2 regions of the Thauera aminoaromatica genome follow, and region 2 is predicted to be linked to the other one. Evidence: riboswitches for the same ligand, from Rfam matches in the RefSeq annotation. Region 2 holds a riboswitch; the other holds the start of a gene.
The links. Region 2 has a riboswitch for cobalamin ahead of TMZ1T_RS18225 (TonB-dependent receptor domain-containing protein). Riboswitches for the same ligand answer to the same signal wherever they lie in the genome.
Positions count from the first base shown of each region.

Region 1 (9,167 bases), 1.6 Mb from region 2:
GTTGGCCGCAGCGTTCGCCCTCCCAGCGGCGAAGGCGGCCGCACCGGCCGCACGCTCCTGGCCGGCGAACTCCTTGCCCTGCATCAGGTTGAACAGCGCCACCAGCAGGCGCGAGATGGCTGGATCGGTCGCGATGTCGGCCGCCTCGAAGACCAGCGCCAGCAGCGCGGCGATCGCCTGCGTGAATCGCTGCGTGGCCTCGTGCGGCGTGCAGCGGCCGGCGGCGATCGTCGCGCGCAGCGCGGGCAGCCCGTCGAGGGCGTGCAGCGCGAGCGCGATCCGGGTGAGCAGGCGGGAGCCGCCCGTCGGCGCCGCGCCGCCCCTCGCGTCGAGGACGTCGGCCTGCTCCAGCCAGGTCCGCAGCGCGGCATCGGCCTCGATGCTGGCCGCCACGCACGCCGCGCGATCGCCATCGAAGTGCCTGCCACCCGCGGCGAGGTGAAGATTCGAGCACCCGCGCTCGGCCTGCAGGCGATGCACCAGCTCGCTCACCGCCCGCACCAGCTCGCAGCTGCGCGCCAGTTGCTCGAGCTCGCGCAGCTCACAACGGCGCGCAGCGACCAAAAAGGCGAGGATCGATTCCATGCAGGGCTCCGGCAAGAAGAGGGTCTGCGACCGGCGGCCGCACATCCCCCCAAGCAAGACCCGTGCAAGCCCGACGCCTGGGCTCTGCCGTAGGAGCGACGCAAGTCGCGATCACGGCCCTGCCGCCCGCCGCCCGCTGCCGCACGCGGAATCGTGCGATCGCGACTTGCGTCGCTCCCACCAAAACCAGCGCGCCCTTCCAGCGCCGACGCCTGGCGCTGCTGTAGGAGCGACGCAAGTCGCGATCACGGCCCCGCCGCCCCCGCCACCCGCTGTCGCAGGCGGAATCGTGCGATCGCGACTTGCGTCGCTCCCACCAGAACCACCGCTCCCTTCCAGCGCCACCGCCTGGCGCTGCTGTAGGAGCGACGCAAGTCGCGATCACGGCCCTGCCGCCCCCGCCGCCCGCTGCCGCAGGCGGAATCGTGCGATCGCGACTCGCGTCGCTCCCACCAGAACCAGCGCTCCCTTCCAGCGCCGCCGCCTGGCGCTGCCGTAGGAGCGACGCAAGTCGCGATCACGGCCCTGCCGCCCCCGCCGCCCGCTGCCGCACGCGGAATCGTGCGATCGTGACTCGCGTCGCGCCCGCAAGGGGCTACGCGGCGCTTCGAGGGCTCGGGCGGAGCTGGCCGATGGCCTCGATCAAGCCCTCGCCCACCCCATCGGGCCCGCGCTGCCAGCCGTCGAAATGCAGCAGCTCGGGCAACGGGACGCGCTTCAACCAGCCTGCGGCCTCGAGCTCCGGCTGCGCGTGGAAGTCGCGCACATAGCCGACGCACAGATAGGCGATCGGCACGATCTCGCGCGGGATGCCGAGCGCCTCGCGCAGCGCCTGCTGGTGCAGGATGCTCACCCAGCCCACGCCCAGGTTCTCGGCGCGCGCCGCCAGCCACAGGTTCTGCACCGCGCACACCGCGCTGTACACGTCCATCGCGCCGATGTGCGTGCGCCCGATCACCACCGGGCCGTGGCGGCTGCGGTCGCAGGTGATGCAGATATTGACCGGCGACTCGAGGATGCCCTCGAGCTTCAGGTTGCGATAGGTGTCGCGCTTGCCCTCGTCGAACATCTGCTCGGCCTCGGCGTGCGCGGCGAGGAAATCGGCGTGGATCTTCGCGCGCACCTCGCGCGAGCGCACCACGACGAAATCCCACGGCTGCATGAAGCCGACCGAGGGCGCGTGATGCGCGGCGGTGAGCACGCGCGCGAGCACCTCGTCGGGGATCGCGTCGGGCAGGAACTCGCCACGCACGTCGCGCCGGGTGTGGATGGCGCGATAGACGGCGGCGCGCTCGGCGGCGTCGAACAACGGATTGGCCTGGAAGCGCGCGGCGGCCGGGTCGTGAATCGGTGCGGACGCGTCGGTGCTCGCCGGCGCGCACTGCGCCTGCGTCGGGCTGCTCATGAAGTATTCCCCTTGTCGTCGAGCAGTGGGCAGCCACCGACCAGGCGGCTGCGGGATGCACTTCGAGGCCGGTCTTCCGGCTGCGGATCATCTCGTCCGGGCGCCTTCCCGGTCCTCGTGGACCAGTGGCTGGGCGAACCTCGCCCGGACAATCCCCTACACGGCGCTGGGCGCGCGGCGGAATTGCACCGCCTTCCCGATTCTCCCGCGCACACGCGGGCACCTCGAAGCAGAGAGGGCGCAAGCTTAGCGGCAAAGGCGGCCGCGGGCAAAACAAGGCGGACACCGCCGCGCGGGGTGGGAGGTCGCCCGATCGCGACTTGCGTCGCTCCTACGAAACCGGCGCGCGCATCCTTGCGCCCGGCGCCCGAGGTGGGACGTGGGAGCGACGCAAGTCGCGATTCCCACCCGCGTCGACCTAGAAACGCTCCTCGCAGCCGCCGCGCTGGATCGCGACTTGCGTCGCTCCTACGAAAACCGGCGCGCACATCCTTGCGCCCGGCGCCCGGGTTGGGACGTGGGAGCGACGCAAGTCGCGATTCCCACGAAACCGGCGCTCGGCCATTGGCCCTCCCGACGCAGCGCCGGCTCGATTCCTCTATAATTATGAATTCTTGACACAACCGCCCACCCAGGAGGCACCATGTCCCAGCGTCCGTTCAAGATCCTCGGCATCCAGCAGATCGCCATCGGCGGTCCGAGCAAGGAGAAGCTCAAGACCCTGTGGGTCGACATGCTCGGCCTGGAAGTCACCGGCAACTTCGTGTCCGAGCGCGAGAACGTCGACGAGGACATCTGCGCGATGGGTTCCGGGCCGTTCAAGGTCGAGGTCGACCTGATGCAGCCGCTCGACCCCGAGAAGAAGCCCGCGGTGCACACCACCCCGCTCAACCACGTCGGCCTGTGGGTGGACGACCTGCCCAAGGCGGTCGAATGGCTCGGCGCCAACGGCGTGCGTTTCGCGCCCGGCGGCATCCGTCGCGGCGCGGCGGGCTATGACATCACCTTCCTGCACCCCAAGGGCAACGACGAATTCCCCATCGGCGGCGAGGGCGTGCTCGTCGAACTTGTCCAGGCCCCGCCCGAGGTCGTCGAAGCCTTCGCCCGCATCGCCAGCTGATCGCCCCCGGCGTTTCATGTAGGAGCGACGCAAGTCGCGACCCAGCGCCGCGGCAGGCGATGCGCCTCGGTCGCTGCGGGACGGCCGTGATCGCGACTCGCGTCGCTCCCACAGCGCACCCCGAACGCCCGCAAGCACCGCCACCCCGGCGTTTCACGTAGGAGCGACGCAAGTCGCGATCCAGCGCCGCGGCAGGCAATGCGCCTCGATGGCTGCGGGACGGCCGTGATCGCGACTCGCGTCGCTCCCACAGCGCACCCCGAACGCCCGCAAGCACCGCAACCCCGGCGTTTCACGTAGGAGCGACGCAAGTCGCGATCCAGCGCCGCGGCAGGCGATGCACCTCGGCGGCTGCGAGACGGCCGTGATCGCGACTCGCGTCGCTCCCACAGCGCACCCCGAACGCCCGCAAGCACCGCAACCCCGGCATCTCCTGTAGGAGCGACGCAAGTCGCGATTGCAGCGCCGCGGCAGGCGATGCGCCTCGGTCGCTGCGCGTCGCCGTGGATGCGGCGGCGCAGCACCTGCCCCGAAGTGTCGAATTTTTTTACACCGCCCCCCTCGCGACGTCCTCTCCAGAGCAACAGAACCCTTTAAATCAAGCACTTGCAAAACAGGCACTGATATTGCTTTGTACGTTCCAGCGGTGACCAATCGCCCTGTTTTCAACAACGAAGACGCCGGCCCCCGGGTTGGTACGTCCCAGTTTTAAAGGATTGCGCCAATGAAAAAACTTGCTCTCATCGCAGCGACCGCGTCGCTCGCAGCCGTGTCCACCGGTGCTTCGGCCGCTTATGTCAGCACTGCCAACCTGGGCGGCGACTTCGCCATCACCGGTTTTGCGGACGCCACCCCGGGCACCTACCAGATCGCCCTGACCAACCTCAGCGGCGCCCTTTCGCTGGCCGCCGGCCCGGCGGGCACCTACACCGTCGGCATCGGCCCCGGCAGCGCCGGCCCGACCGGCACCGCCACCGCCACCTTCTACTCGGGTCCCGGCGGCACCGTCACGCGCAGCATCAGCTCGAACGTCGGCATCTTCACCGGCAACCTCACCCCGACGGGCCTCACCCCGGGCATCTACAACTTCGCCTTCGGCGCCGGCCCGGCGTTCTCCGTCGGCTTCAACTTCGGCGGCTCGTACGACGGCGCGACCACCTCCGGCGTCCTCGGCCTGCTCAACGGCCTGCTCGGCACCAGCTTCGTCGATCCCACCGGCGCGGGCACCCTGGCGATCACCGGCACCGTCACCAACAACAGCTTCATAATGGACGTCGTCGAAACGGCGACCAACTGGCCCGGTGCCGGCGCGCTGCTCGCTGCGGCCGACTATGGCGTGTTCCTGCAGTCGAACGGCCTTACCGATACGACCGCCAACAGGCTCGCCTATGCGCAGAGCCCGACCTACAACCGCACCGACGGCACCTTCCGCGTCAGCAACGTCGCCGTCACCGCCGTCCCCGAGCCCGCCTCGCTGGCCCTGCTGGGCCTCGGCCTGGCCGGTCTGGGCGCGATGCGTCGCCGCAAGCAGGCCTGATCCTCGGCTGCTGCAGTCCCGCAAACCGGCATCCTCGCGAGGGGGTGCCGGTTTTTGCGTTTACACTCCCGGGCCAGGCCGGTCGCCCGCGATCGCGCTCCACCGCGCCGCGCCAGGCGCACACCCGACGCCCTCGCACACCGCCATGTTCGACAAGATCCTCACCCTCTGCACCGGAAACATCTGCCGCAGCCCGCTCGCCGAGTTCCTGCTGCGCGACCGCCTCGCCGCGCGCGGCCGCGCGGCCACCGTGGCCTCGGCCGGCATCGGCGCCCTCGTCGGCCATCCCGCGGACGAGACCACCCAGCGTGTCGCCCTGCGCCACGGCATCGACCTCTCGCCCCACGTCGCGCGCCAGCTCACCCCCGAGATCACGCGCTGGGCCGACCTCATCCTGGTGATGGAAAAGCACCACCTCGAATACGCCACCCGCCTCGACCCCAGCGCGCGCGGCAAGATCTTCCTGCTCGGGCATTGGGACAAGGCCGAGGTGCCCGACCCCTATCGGCTGGCCGAGGAAAACCACCAGCTCGCCTACGACATCATCGCGCACACCGTGGATCAATGGATCGGCAAGCTCTGAATTTGATCGCGACTTGCGTCGCTCCCACGGGCGCGCGGCAGCCCTGTGGGAGCGACGCAAGTCGCGATTGCGGCGCATCCGATCCCGCCCGCGCCGAATGGAGCTGCCGACGCCGAATGAATTGGATACCGCGGCGCGGCATTCCTGCATGCTTGATCGCGACTTGCGTCGCTCCTGCAAAAACCATCGCACCACTCCGCATGCCCTATCCGTGCCGCTTAATTGCTTCATTCGGCAAGGGCATTCACAGACCTTGCCAATTAACGCCGCGCACATTAATCCGAAAAAGTTTCTCCAAGGCTTTCAAAAACGTTTTTCATCGGCGTACAATCGGCACGTTTTCATCACCACAAAACATAACGATCATGACCACCTACGCCGAACTGCAGCAAAAAATCGCCGAGCTCCAATCCCAGGCCGAAGAACTGCGCAAGCGCGAACTCGCCGAAATCATCGCCGACGTCAAGCAGAAGATCGCCGCCTATGGCCTCAGCGCCGCCGATCTCGGCCTGCAGGCGGGCCGCGAATCCACCGCCGCCCCGCAAAAGACCAAGACCGCGCTCAAGGCCAAATACCGCGACCCCGCCACCGGCGAAACCTGGGTCGGCCGCGGCGCCACGCCCAAGTGGATGCGTGCCTACCTCGAAGCCGGCCGCAACAAGGATGAATTCCTGATTTAATCCGTTTCCGCACATCGGCCGGGGCGTCATTTCCCCGGTCAAAAGCCCCGCCCCGATGACGACACATCACAAGGTCAATCATCCGGTCGGGGCTTTCTCTTTCGAGCCGAACGGAACACCGCGGCATCCGGATTGCCGTCAAGCCGGGAGCGGATTGCCCAATCGATGCCGTTCCCGAATCACAGGATTTCCCGCACCACCCACATTGCAACGCCGCTTTCGTAGGAGCGACGCAAGTCGCGATCGGGCGATTCCGCAGGCAATGCGCGACGGCAAGGGCGGCATGGCCGATATCGCGACTTGCGTCGCTCCTACGGGAAACGCCGTGAGTGATCTGGCGATGGCGCACGACCAGCGCGATGGTTTTCGTAGGAGCGACGCAAGTCGCGATCGGGCGATTCCGCAGGCAATGCGCGGCGGCAAGGGCGGCATGGCCAATATCGCGACTTGCGTCGCTCCTACGGGAAACGCCGTGGGCGATCTGGCGATGGCGCACGACCAGCGCGATGGTTTTCGTGGGAGCGACGCAAGTCGCGACCGGGCGATTCCGCAGGCAATGCGCGGCGGCAAGGGCGGCATGGTCGATATCGCGACTTGCGTCGCTCCTACGGGAAATGCCGTGGGCGATCTGGCGATGGCGCACGACCAGCGCGATGGTTTTCGTAGGAGCGACGCAAGTCGCGATCGGGCGATTCCGCAGGCAATGCGCGGCGGCAAGGGCGGCATGGTCGATATCGCGACTTGCGTCGCTCCTACGGGAAACGCCGTGGGCGATCTTGCGATGGCGCACGACCAGCGCGATGGTTTTCGTGGGAGCGACGCAAGTCGCGATCGGGCGATTCCGCAGGCAATGCGCGACGGCAAGGGCGGCATGGCCGATATCGCGACTTGCGTCGCTCCTACGGGAAATGCCGTGGGCGATCTGGCGATGGCGCACGACCAGCGCGATGGTTTTCGTAGGAGCGACGCGAGTCGCGACCGGGCGATTCCGCAGGCAATGCGCGGCGGCAAGGGCGGCATGGTCGATATCGCGACTTGCGTCGCTCCTACGGGAAATGCCGTGGGCGATCTGGCGATGGCGCACGACCAGCGCGATGGTTTTCGTAGGAGCGACACAAGTCGCGATCGGGCGATTCCGCAGGCAATGCGCGGCGGCAAGGGCGGCATGGTCGATATCGCGACTTGCGTCGCTCCTACGGGAAATGCCGTGGGCGATCTGGCGCCGGCGCACGACCAGCGCGATGGTTTTCGTAGGAGCGACGCAAGTCGCGACCGGGCGATTCCGCAGGCAATGCGCGGCGGCAAGGGCGGCATGGTCGATATCGCGACTTGCGTCGCTCCTACGGGAAACGCCGTGGGCGATCTTGCGATGGCGCACGACCAGCGCGATGGTTTTCGTGGGAGCGACGCAAGTCGCGATCGGGCGATTCCGCAGGCAATGCGCGACGGCAAGGGCGGCATGGCCGATATCGCGACTTGCGTCGCTCCCACGGGAAACGCCGTGGGCGATCTTGCGATGGCGCACGACCAGCGCGATGGTTTTCGTGGGAGCGACGCAAGTCGCGATTGCCCGAACCACCCTGCGGCTTTCATCACCACTTAACCTCCTTTCGCGATCCTCCGTCCATCCCCGAAACGGACAAGAGGCTCCGCCATGCGTCACCCCGGCATCCCCAAGCTGCTGCTGCTCACCGGCGCGATCATGCTCGCCGGCTGCACCGACACCTCCTCCGGCGAGGCCAAGGCCGACGCCGAGCCGGTGCCCGCAGCGGCGCAGCCCGATGCGCCCAGGCCCGACTACCGCCTGGCCATCCTCCACATCAACGACCACCACTCCAACCTCGACGAATCCGACGCCAGCCTGCGCCTGCGCACCGGCAGCGACGACACGCGCGCGAGCGTGACCGTCAAGCTCGGCGGCTTCCCGCGCGTCGCCACGGCGATCGCCGAGCTCGCCGCGCGCCACGAGCACGTCCTCAAGCTGCACGCCGGCGATGCCATCACCGGCACGCTCTACTACACCCTCAGCGAAGGCGAAGCCGACGCCGCGCTGATGAACCGCGTCTGCTTCGACGCCATGGCCGTCGGCAACCACGAGCTCGACTCCGGCGATGCCGGCCTCCAGACCTTCATCGACCACCTCTGGTCCGCCCCCGACTGCCGCACCCCGGTGCTCTCGGCCAACCTCGCCCCGCGCGCCGGCTCGCCGCTCGGCAGCGACAGCGTGCGCCCCTCGGTGGTGGTCGAGCGCGGCGGCGAGCGCATCGGCATCGTCGGCCTCACCACCGCCGCCAAGACGCAGAACGCCTCGCGCCCCGACCCCGGCACCCGGCTGCTCGACGAGGCGGACTCCGCCCAGCGCGAGATCGACCGCCTGCGCGCCCAGGGCATCGACAAGATCGTCCTGCTCTCGCACCTCGGCTACGCCCAGGACCAGGCGATCGCCGCGCAGCTCTCGGGCGTCGACGTCATCGTCGGCGGCGACTCGCACAGCCTGCTCGGCGACGACAGCCTGAAGACCTTCGGCCTCTCGCCCGCCGGCGCCTACCCCACCGCCGCGCGCAACAAGGACGGCGACGCGGTCTGCGTCGTCCAGGCCTGGCAATACAGCGCCGTGGTCGGCGAGCTCGACGTGCTCTTCGACGGCCAGGGCGAGGTCAAGTCCTGCGCCGGCCAGCCGCACATCCTCATCGGCAGCACGCTCGGCACGCTCGCCGGCGACGCCCTCGCCGCCGCCCGCGCCGATCTCGCCAGCCAGCCGGCGCTGCGCGTCACCGAACCGGACGCCGCCGCCAGCGCGGTGCTCGCCGACTACGCCAGCCAGGTGAAGGCCTTCGGCGCCGAGCCGGTCGCCGTCGCGCAGCAGAACCTCTGCCTGCGCCGCGTCCCCGGCACCCGGCGCGACCCCTCGCGCTCGAAGCTCGACGGCTGCAACCTCGATCCGCACTTGATCGCGCACGGCGGCGACGTCCAGCAGCTCGTCGCCGAAGCCTTCCTGCGCCAGGGCCAGCGCTTCGGCGGCGCCGACCTCTCGCTGCAGAACGGCGGCGGCGTGCGCGTCGACCTGGCCGCGGGCACGGTCACGATCGGGCACATCTACACCGTGCTGCCGTTCAAGAACACGCTGGTCGCGCTCACCCTCACCGGCGCCGAGCTGCGCGCCACCCTCGAGGACGCGATGCAGAGCGTGGTCGCCGGCAACACCGGCTCCTACCCCTACGCCGGCGCGCTGCGCTGGCAGGTCGACCTGCGCCAGC
Region 1 is NC_011662.2:1,245,851-1,255,017, reverse strand. Features, by position in the region: gene TMZ1T_RS05565 (nitrate regulatory protein) at 1-585, opposite strand, end outside; gene bluB (5,6-dimethylbenzimidazole synthase) at 1,181-1,990, opposite strand; cobalamin riboswitch at 2,040-2,232, opposite strand; gene TMZ1T_RS05555 (VOC family protein) at 2,634-3,110, shown strand; gene TMZ1T_RS05550 (PEP-CTERM sorting domain-containing protein) at 3,835-4,647, shown strand; gene TMZ1T_RS05545 (low molecular weight protein-tyrosine-phosphatase) at 4,793-5,230, shown strand; gene TMZ1T_RS21725 (H-NS histone family protein) at 5,347-5,910, shown strand; gene TMZ1T_RS05535 (hypothetical protein) at 6,236-7,513, shown strand; gene TMZ1T_RS05530 (bifunctional metallophosphatase/5'-nucleotidase) at 7,565-9,167, shown strand, end outside.
Region 1: linked by a shared signal. The riboswitch ahead of bluB (5,6-dimethylbenzimidazole synthase) and the one ahead of TMZ1T_RS18225 (TonB-dependent receptor domain-containing protein) in region 2 are both predicted to bind cobalamin.

Region 2 (9,167 bases):
GTGGTGCCGCGCTCGATCACCCCCGCAGGCGTGGTCGGCGGCAGGCCGTGGGCGACGAGCTGGGCGCAGATGTCGGCCAGGCGCGAGATGCCCATGTAGATCACCACCGTCTGATGCGGACGTGCCAGCATCGGCCAGTCGAGGTCGACCTTGCCTTCCTTGAGGAAGCCGGTGGCGAACACCACCGACTGCGCGTGCTCGCGATGAGTGAGCGGGATCCCCGCGTAGGCGGAGACACCCGCCGCCGCGGTCACGCCCGGCACCACCTCGACGTGGATGCCGGCCTCGACCAGCAGCTCCATCTCCTCGCCGCCACGACCGAAGATGAAGGGGTCGCCGCCCTTGAGCCGCACCACGCGCTTGTTCCGCCGCGCCAGCTCGAGCAGCAGCTGGTTGATCTCGTCCTGAGGCAGCGAGTGGTCGGCCGCCTTCTTGCCGACGTAGATGCGCTCGGCCTCGACCGGCGCCAGATCCAGGATGGGCGGCGCGACGAGGTTGTCGTAGACGATGACGTCCGCGCCCGCCACCAGGCGCGCGCCGCGCAGCGTGAACAGCTCCGGGTCGCCCGGGCCGGCGCCCACCAGATAGACCCAGCCCGGCAGCGGGCCGGGACGATGAACCGCGAGATCGGGAACTGCCATTCTTACCACTCCATGCCGGGCATCGCCTTCACCCCCGCGGCGAAGGCGTGCTTGACCGGCGTCATGTCGGTGACGGTGTCGGCAGCCTCGACCAGCGCGGGCGGCGCCCCGCGGCCGGTGACCACCACATGCTGCATCGGCGGCCGGGCGCGCAGGTCGGCGAGCACCCGCTCCACGTCGAGATACTGGTACTTGAGCGCGATATTGAGCTCGTCCAGCACCACGAGGCCGACTTCGGGATTCTGAAGCATTTCGCGTGCCAGCGCCCAGGCGGCTTCGGCCGACGCGACGTCGCGGGCACGATCCTGGGTCTCCCAGGTGAAGCCCTCGCCCATCACGTGCCAGCGCACGCCGGGCTGGGTACGGAAGAAGGCCTCCTCGCCGGTGTCCGAGCGCCCCTTGATGAACTGCACCACGCCGACCTGCATGCCGTGCCCGAGCGCGCGCGCCACCAGGCCGAAGCCCGCGCTCGACTTGCCCTTGCCATTGCCGGTGTTGACCAGCAGCACGCCGCGCTCGGCCTGCGCGGCGGCGATCTTTTCATCGACGACGTCCTTCTTGCGTGCCATGCGGGCGTTGTGGCGGGTGTCGCGGTCGGGGGTCTGGGTCATGTCGGGCCTGTCGTCCTGTTTTCGTTGTGAAGTCGGCGCGCGCTGGCACGCATGCCAGCGGCGATCGTGGTGAAGACATCCTCGGGGAAGGCTGCCGTCAGCCCGGCCGCAAGCCCGTCGAGCTGCGCCAGCACCGCCTCGACGACATCCTCCATGTCGGTCCCGAGGCCGCACTTGTGCGCCATCGCGTTGAAGTGCCTGCGTGCGGCGGCCCGCGGCTATCATTCACGCTCCACCTCGGCGGGCTTGCGGTCGCCGAGGGTCAGCTCGAGCCCGAGCACGCCAGCGAGCGCAAGCAGGCGGTCGAAGGTGAGGCGCTCGGGGCGCGTCTCGAGTTCGGAGAGCCGGTTCTGACTGATGCCGAGCCGGGCCGCGACCTCGGCCTGCGACAAGCCGAGCGCCTTGCGCCGGCCGACGAGCAGCTCGGCGGCCTGTTCCGGAGAGTAAAGCCTGGGCATGGTGTCGTATCGATGATCCCGATAAATCCAGGATATCGCCTTTCTCGATAAACGCAAGAAATCGCCAATGCCGATATCGAGCCCGGCACGCGCTCCGGACACGCCCGCTCAGTCCGGCAGGAACACCACCCTCCCCTCATGCTCGATCCGGCGCAGCGGGTGGCCGAAGGCCTGGCCGAGCAGGTCGGCGCGCAGCACGGCGTCGCGGTCGCCGGCGATCACGCCGCCACGGCCGTCGAGCAGGATGATGTGGTCGGCGTAGCGTGCGGCGAGGTTGATGTCGTGCAGCACCAGCACGCTCCCGCGCGCGGTACCCTGCTCGCGCAGCAGGCGCTGGAAGAGCTCGAGCGCGGCGATCTGGTGGTGCAGGTCGAGGTGGTTGAGCGGCTCGTCGAGCAGGAACAGGCGCGGCGCCTGCGCGAGCAGGGTGGCGATGCCCACGCGCTGGCGCTCGCCGCCCGAAAGCGTCTGCACGTCGCGCTGCTCGAAGCCGGCCAGCCCGACCGACTCCAGCGCCGCGCGCGCGATCGCCACGTCCTGCGGCCCCTCCCAGCCCCAACGCCCCAGGTGCGGGTGGCGGCCGACCAGCACGGTCTCGAGCACGCTCGCCGCGAAGGGGTCGGGCTGCTGCTGCGCGAGCAGGCCGCGGAACCGCGCCGCCTCCAGCGCCGGCCAGGCCGCATAGGGCAGGCCGCCGATGCGCACCTCGCCCACCGTGGGCTCGCGCAGTCCGGCCAGGGTGTGCAACAGCGTGGTCTTGCCCGCGCCGTTGGGGCCGAGCAGCACCAGGCACTCGCCCGCCGCCAGGCTCAGGCTGAACTCGCAGCACAGCCAGCGCTCGCCCACCTCGAGCGCGAGGCGCTCGGCCTCGAGCAAGGGGGCGTCATCCACGGGCAAGGCGCGGCGGGCGGCGTTCATGGCGTGCCGCGCGGGTTGCGCGAGAGCAGGAAGAGGAAGACCGGCACGCCGATCAGCGCGGTGAGCACGCCCACCGGCAGCTGCTGCGGCGCCATCACGGTGCGCGCCGCGGTGTCGGCCAGGGTCAGCAGGGTGCCGCCGGCGAGCGCCGCCGCGGGGATCAGCACGCGCTGGTCGTTGCCCAGCGCCAGCCGCACCAGGTGCGGCACCACCAGGCCGACGAAGCCCACCGAGCCCACGAGCGTGACCGCGGTGGCGGTGAGCAGCGAGGCGAGCACATAGAGCGCGACGCGCAGGTGGCCGACGCGCACGCCCAGCGCGCGCGCGCTGAGCTCGCCACGCGCGAGCACGTTGAGGTCGCGCGCGTAGGGCATCACCGCGACCAGCGCCAGCGCCAGCACCGCCAGCGCCGGCCACGGCCGCGCCGCCGCGCTGGCGTCGCCCATCATCCAGAACAGCATCGACATCACCCGCGTGTCGGGCGCGAGCGCCAGCATCAGCGACACCGCCGCGCCGCAGCCGGCGGCGACGATGACGCCGGTGAGCAGCAGCCGCGTCTGCGTCCAGCTGCCGTCGCCATGGGCGAGCCCGAAGACGAGCAGCATCGCCGCCAGCGCCCCGGCGAAGGCCGACACATCCACCCAGAACAGCGCCGCCCCGAGCATCATCGCCCCCAGCGCCCCCACCGCCGCCCCGCCCGAGATGCCCAGGATGTAGGGGTCGGCGAGCGGGTTGCGCAGCAGCACCTGCATCAGCGCACCCGCGGTGGCGAGCAGGCCGCCGCAGGCGAAGGCGGCGAGGGCGCGGGGGAGGCGAAGTTCGCGGATGACGGTCGCCCCCATGCCCTCCGCGCCGGCCAGCGCGGCGAAGACATCGGTCGCCGCAACCGGCAGGTCGCCGGCGACCAGCGCCCACAGCAAGGCCATGGCCGCCGCGGACAGCAGTACCGCAGCGATCGCCAGCGGCGCCCGCCTGCGGCGCATGGCCGGACTCAAGCGCGACTCCCCACGCAGGGCGACGGCGGGCATCGCCGGTCAGTGCATCGCGTAGCGCAGCGCGACGAAGGCACTCCTGCCCTGTGTTGCGAACCCCTTCGCAAGCTCATGGTCCTTGTCGAGTAGATTGTTGGCACGAACTTCGACGCTCCAGTCGCGCGCCACGGCGTAGTGCGCGTAGGCATCGACCAGACCGTAGCCGCCGAGGCGATTGGACACCGCGTTCGGCACCTGATCATAGCGCCGCCCCTTGCCGTTCCACTCCACACCCCAGGTCCACGCGCCCACCGCACGCTCCAGCGCGAGCGCCCCGCCGACGCGCGCGCGGCGGCCGAGCTGATCGCCGGTCTCGTCATCCTCCGCGTCGAGCAGGTCGACGCTGGCGCGCAGCCGGTAGTCGCCCAGGGTCGCGGACAGCGCCGCCTCGATCCCCTGGATGTCGGCCCTGCCCACATTGGAGGCGATGCCGGTGCTCCAGTCGATGAGGTTCTTGATGCGGTTGTTGAAATAGGTCAGGTCGACACCGACCCCGTTGCGCTCCCAGGCCACGCCCAGCTCACGGTTGAGCGCCTCCTCGGGCTCCAGGTCCGGATTGCCGCCGAAGCAGCCCCAGGCACCGTAGCACTCCACCGGGAAGTACAGATCGTTGAAGGTCGGCGCCTTGAACGCCGTGCCGATGCTGGCATGGGCGCGCCACTCGGGCGCAAGCCGATAGCCGTAGGCCGCGGCGCCGGTGGTCTTGCCACCGAACTGCGAGTTGCGGTCGTGGCGCGCATTGAGCTGGACGTTGTGGCGGTCGAATTCACCACCCCAGCCGAGCAGGAAGGCGTTGATGTGGCGACGCGTCTTCTCGAAGTCGGAGGTGGTCTTCACGCGCTGCTGCAGAAACTCGTACGCCGCCATCAGCGAGCCGCCACCTACGGCGACGTCGTGCTGCCAGCTCAACTGGCGCTGCGTGGTATCGAAGCGGGAACGCGTGCTCGCGTTCGACTGGTTGTCGAGGGCATCCACCCCGTGACCGAAGCGCAGGGTGCTGGCCCAGTCGGCGGAATGCTGCTTGCGCAGATACGCGCCGAAGGTCTCGGCACGCTTGTCGAGGTAGGAGTCGAAAGGCTGTGCCGCGTCGTACCAGTTGCGCATGTCGGAATACAGCAGGTTGGCGCCGAGCTCGTCATTGCCGCCCAGGTCCAGCACCAGCGACGCGCCCAGATAATCCTCGCGGAAGCCGTCGTCGTCGGCATCCGCGGCGGTCGCCGAATTCGGCCTTGCGTTGAAGCCGTCGCTGCGCTCGTGACCGGCGGTCAGGCTGTAGCGCAGACGCTCGTTTCCACCCGCGAGCGTGGCGCTCGCCTCGCGCGCGCCGTCCGTGCCGGCCCCGACGCGCACGGAGGGCTGGAAGCCCTCGCGCCCCTTGCGGGTGAACACCTGGATCACGCCACCGAGCGCATCCGCGCCGTACAGCGCACTTCCGGGGCCGCGCAGGATCTCGATACGCTCGATGAGTTCGAGCGGGATCGTCTCCAGCACCGGAGAGCCGCTGGTGGCGGAGCCCATGCGCACCCCATCGACCAGCACCAGCGTGTGTCCGGAGTTCGCCCCGCGGATGAAGATGCTGCCGCTCGAACCAGGACCGCCATTGCGTGCCATCTGCACGCCCGGCCGCGAGGAGAGCAGGCCCAGCAGGCTCGAATGCCCCGCGCGGGCGATTTCGTCGCGCTCGATGACATCCACGCTGGCCAGGGCCGCATCGGCACTGATCGGCTGGCGAGTGGCGGTCACGACGACGTGGCCGAGCTGGGCATCGGCCGCATGAGCGGCCGGTGCGAGGAAACAGGCGAGCGCGCATGCCGAGGCGAGCGCGGAAACACGGATCTTCATTGGTTTGAACTCCCTTCGCCACACCGTGCGTCCCCGCACGCCATGGCAACCTCACATGGACGCACCGCGAGCCAGGTAGAACCGAAGAGAGCAGGAGAACCCACCGCGCCCGTCGCCGCCACCCCGCGGCACATCCGCCAATCCGCGTTCCGGCCGGTCTCCGGGCTCGTGCGCTGTGCCGGCGGGGCCGGACGGGTGGGTCGCCTTCCCGGGCATGGATGCCCAGTGGCTGCATGACGCACCTTGCGCGCACTTACCGTTGCGGGGGCAGCACAGGCATTGCGGCCTCGTTTGCGAGGGGCCGCGCACCTGTTTCCCGTTTAACCCGGGGCGAGAAACGCCCGTGGGCACCGATAACGCGTTGCCCCTTCCGGGGCAGTGGGGGCGGATGATACCGTACGGCCCGGTATCGTGCACTGCAAAAAAACGACGACGAATCCTCCATGCAGGACCCGCAAAGACCATGACCTGCGAACTCATCCTCGGCGGCGCCCGCTCCGGCAAGAGCCGCGAAGCCGAACGGCGTGCTGTCGAAACCGGCCTGGCGGTGACGGTGATCGCCACCGCCGAGGCCCTCGACGAGGAGATGGCGGCGCGCATCCGCCGTCACCAGGCCGACCGGCCGGCGGGCTGGCGCACGGTCGAGGCGCCGCTGGCGCTCGCCGATACATTGCGACGCGAGGCCGCGGCCGAGCGCTGCCTGATCGTCGACTGCCTCACGCTGTGGCTCTCCAACCTGCTCGCCGACGCCCACACCCTTCCCGCAGGCGCCACGGCCGAAGACCTGCCGCGCTTCCGCCACGAGCGCGACGCGCTGCTCGCCGTGCTGCCGACGCTGCCCGGCCGCATCGTCCTCGTCGCCAACGAGGTGGGGCTCGGTCTGGTGCCGGAGACGCCGCTCGGACGGCTGTTCCGCGACGAGGCCGGACGGCTCAACCAGATGGTGGCGAGCGCATGCCGCCGGGTTGTCTTCGTCGCCGCCGGCCTGCCGCTGGTGCTGAAGGAAGGCTAAACTTCGGGGCGAAGCACACTTTCCGGGAGAGGGCTGTGGGGCTGCCTGCACAGAAGCACAAGATGACGCTGGAAGACTTCCTGGCCTGGGAGGCGGAGCAGCCCGAGCGCTGGGAGTTCTTCAACGGCGAGGCCTTCATGATGGCGGGGGGGGCGGACGTGCATAACGTCGTGACCGGAAACATGTACATGGCTTTGCGGATCGGGCTGCAGCACACGCGCTGCAACGTCTTCATGTCCGACGTCCGTCTGCGCCTGGCCGAATCGGACGACCTCTTCTACCCCGACGTCTTCGTCACCTGCACCGACGCCGACCGCGCCCGCCGCCAGGTCAAGGAAGACCCTATCCTCATCGCCGAGGTGCTGTCGCCCTCGACCGAGGCCTATGACCGCGGCGACAAGTTCGCCGCCTATCGCCGCTTTGCGGGGCTGAAAACCGTGCTCTTCCTGTCGCAGGACCGTGCCCACGTCGAGTGCTTCACCCGCGGCGAGGACGGGCGCTGGGTGCTGAGCGAGGCGAGCGGAGAAACGGCCCGCCTCGCCCTGCCCGCCTTCGACTTCGAGCTCGCGCTCGCCGACCTCTATCGCGACCTGCCGGACGCGGACGCCTCCGACCCGGCGCCCATCCCCCCTCCCTCCACACCACCCCCGCCACCTGCCGCATGAAGCCCTACGCCATCGCCTCGCCCGACCCGCTGCTCTCCGCCGCGATCCAGCACAAGATCGACCGCAAGACCAAGCCGCGCGGCGCGCTCGGCCGCCTGGAGGCGCTCGCGCACCAGATCGCGCTGCTGCAGCAGACCCTGGAACCCGAACTGCGCCAGCCGCACATCGTCGTCTTCGCCGGCGACCACGGCGCGGCGCGTGCCGGCGTGTCCGCCTACCCGCAGGACGTGACCTGGCAGATGGTGGAGAACTTCCTCGCCGGCGGCGCGGCGATCAACGTATTCACCCGCCAGCTCGGGCTGGATCTCACCGTGGTCGATGCCGGCGTCAACCACGACTTCGGCAAGCGCCCGGGGCTGATCGACGCCAAGATCGCGCCCGGCACGGCCAACTACATCGAAGAGCCGGCCATGAGCGCCGCGCAGCGCGACGCAGCGCTCGAGCGCGGGCGCGGCGTCGCCCATGCGCTCGCCGACAACGGCTGCAACTGCATCGGCTTGGGCGAGATGGGTATCGGCAACACCGCGTCGGCCTCGCTGCTCACCCACTGTCTGGTGGGCGCCGAGCACGACGCCGAGCTCTATACCGTCACCGGCCGCGGCACCGGCCTGGACGACCCCGGCCTGTTCCGCAAGCGCAGCATGCTCGCCCAGGCGCTGCAGCGCGGTGGTCGACCACACGACCCGCTGGAGGTGCTGGTGCAGTATGGCGGCCTCGAGATCGCCATGATGGCGGGCGCCATCCTCGGCGCCGCCGAGCGCCGCATGCTGGTGCTGGTCGACGGCTTCATCGTCACCTCGGCCGTGCTCGTCGCCCACGCCCTGGCACCCGCGGTGCTGTCGTGCTGCGTCTTCGCGCATCGCTCGCAGGAGCCCGGCCACCGCGTGCAGCTCGACTTCCTGCAGGCCGAACCGCTGATGGAGCTCGACCTCCGCCTGGGCGAAGGCACCGGCGCGGCACTCGCCTTCCCGCTCGTGCAGGCGGCTGTGAATTTCATCAACGAGATGGCGAGCTTCGAGTCCGCCGGGGTCAGCGACCAGGGCCGCAGCCCGGGCTGATGCGCGACCAGCTCGAACTCTTCTTCACCGCGCTCGGCTTCTTCACCCGCCTCCCGGTGCCCGCCTGGGTGCCGTGGTCGTCCGAGCGCATGCACCATGCGGCGCGCTACTTCGCACTCGTGGGCTGGGTGGTGGGCGGCGCAGGCGCGCTCGGCTACCTCGCCCTCGCCTGGCTGCTGCCGCCCGCCGTGGCGGTCGTCCTGTCGATGGCGCTCACCATCCGCCTCACCGGCGCCTTCCACGAGGACGGCTTCGCCGACAGTTGCGACGGCCTCGGCGGCGGCTGGGACAAGGCACAGATCCTGGCGATCATGAAGGACTCGCGGATCGGCAGCTACGGCACCATCGGCATGGTGCTGATGCTGCTCGCCAAGGCGGCGGCGCTGGTGGAGCTGGCCAGCCCGGCGGTGCAAGGGGCGGGCGTGGCGCTCGCCCTGCTCGTCGCCCATCCGCTGTCGCGCCTGGCCGCCACCGTGGTGCTGCACCGCCTGCCCTACGTACGCGCCGACGATTCGGCCAAGTCGGTCGCCGTCGCGCGCCCGCTGGCACCGGCCGGGCTCGCGCTGGCCGTCGCCAGCGGCCTGCTACCCCTGCTGCTGCTGCCACCCGCCGCCGCGCTCTGCGCCCTGCTCGCCGCCGCTGCGGTGACGACGTGGAGCGCGCGCCTCTTCCAGCGCCGGCTCGGCGGCTACACCGGCGACCTGCTCGGCGCCACCCAGCAGGCGAGCGAGCTCGCCATCTACCTCGCCCTGCTCGCCGCATCGCGGCTGGCGAGCTGAGCCTGCACCGCCGTGCGGTCCCCATGCGGCCTGGACGGATCTTGACCCAGGACAAAAAAACTTGCTCCCGACAAGTCGGCAACCCAATATGAGTTGATCTGGAGTCTTTCTCCGGCAAGTCGGACACGTCTTCAGGCGTGCGCGGAAAGCAT
Region 2 is NC_011662.2:4,123,171-4,132,337, forward strand. Features, by position in the region: gene cobA (uroporphyrinogen-III C-methyltransferase) at 1-641, opposite strand, end outside; gene cobO (cob(I)yrinic acid a,c-diamide adenosyltransferase) at 644-1,252, opposite strand; gene TMZ1T_RS18205 (hypothetical protein) at 1,249-1,407, opposite strand; gene TMZ1T_RS18210 (helix-turn-helix domain-containing protein) at 1,474-1,710, opposite strand; gene TMZ1T_RS18215 (ABC transporter ATP-binding protein) at 1,819-2,628, opposite strand; gene TMZ1T_RS18220 (FecCD family ABC transporter permease) at 2,625-3,611, opposite strand; gene TMZ1T_RS18225 (TonB-dependent receptor domain-containing protein) at 3,663-5,501, opposite strand; cobalamin riboswitch at 5,637-5,871, opposite strand; gene cobU (bifunctional adenosylcobinamide kinase/adenosylcobinamide-phosphate guanylyltransferase) at 5,965-6,513, shown strand; gene TMZ1T_RS18235 (Uma2 family endonuclease) at 6,549-7,178, shown strand; gene cobT (nicotinate-nucleotide--dimethylbenzimidazole phosphoribosyltransferase) at 7,175-8,236, shown strand; gene TMZ1T_RS18245 (adenosylcobinamide-GDP ribazoletransferase) at 8,236-9,015, shown strand.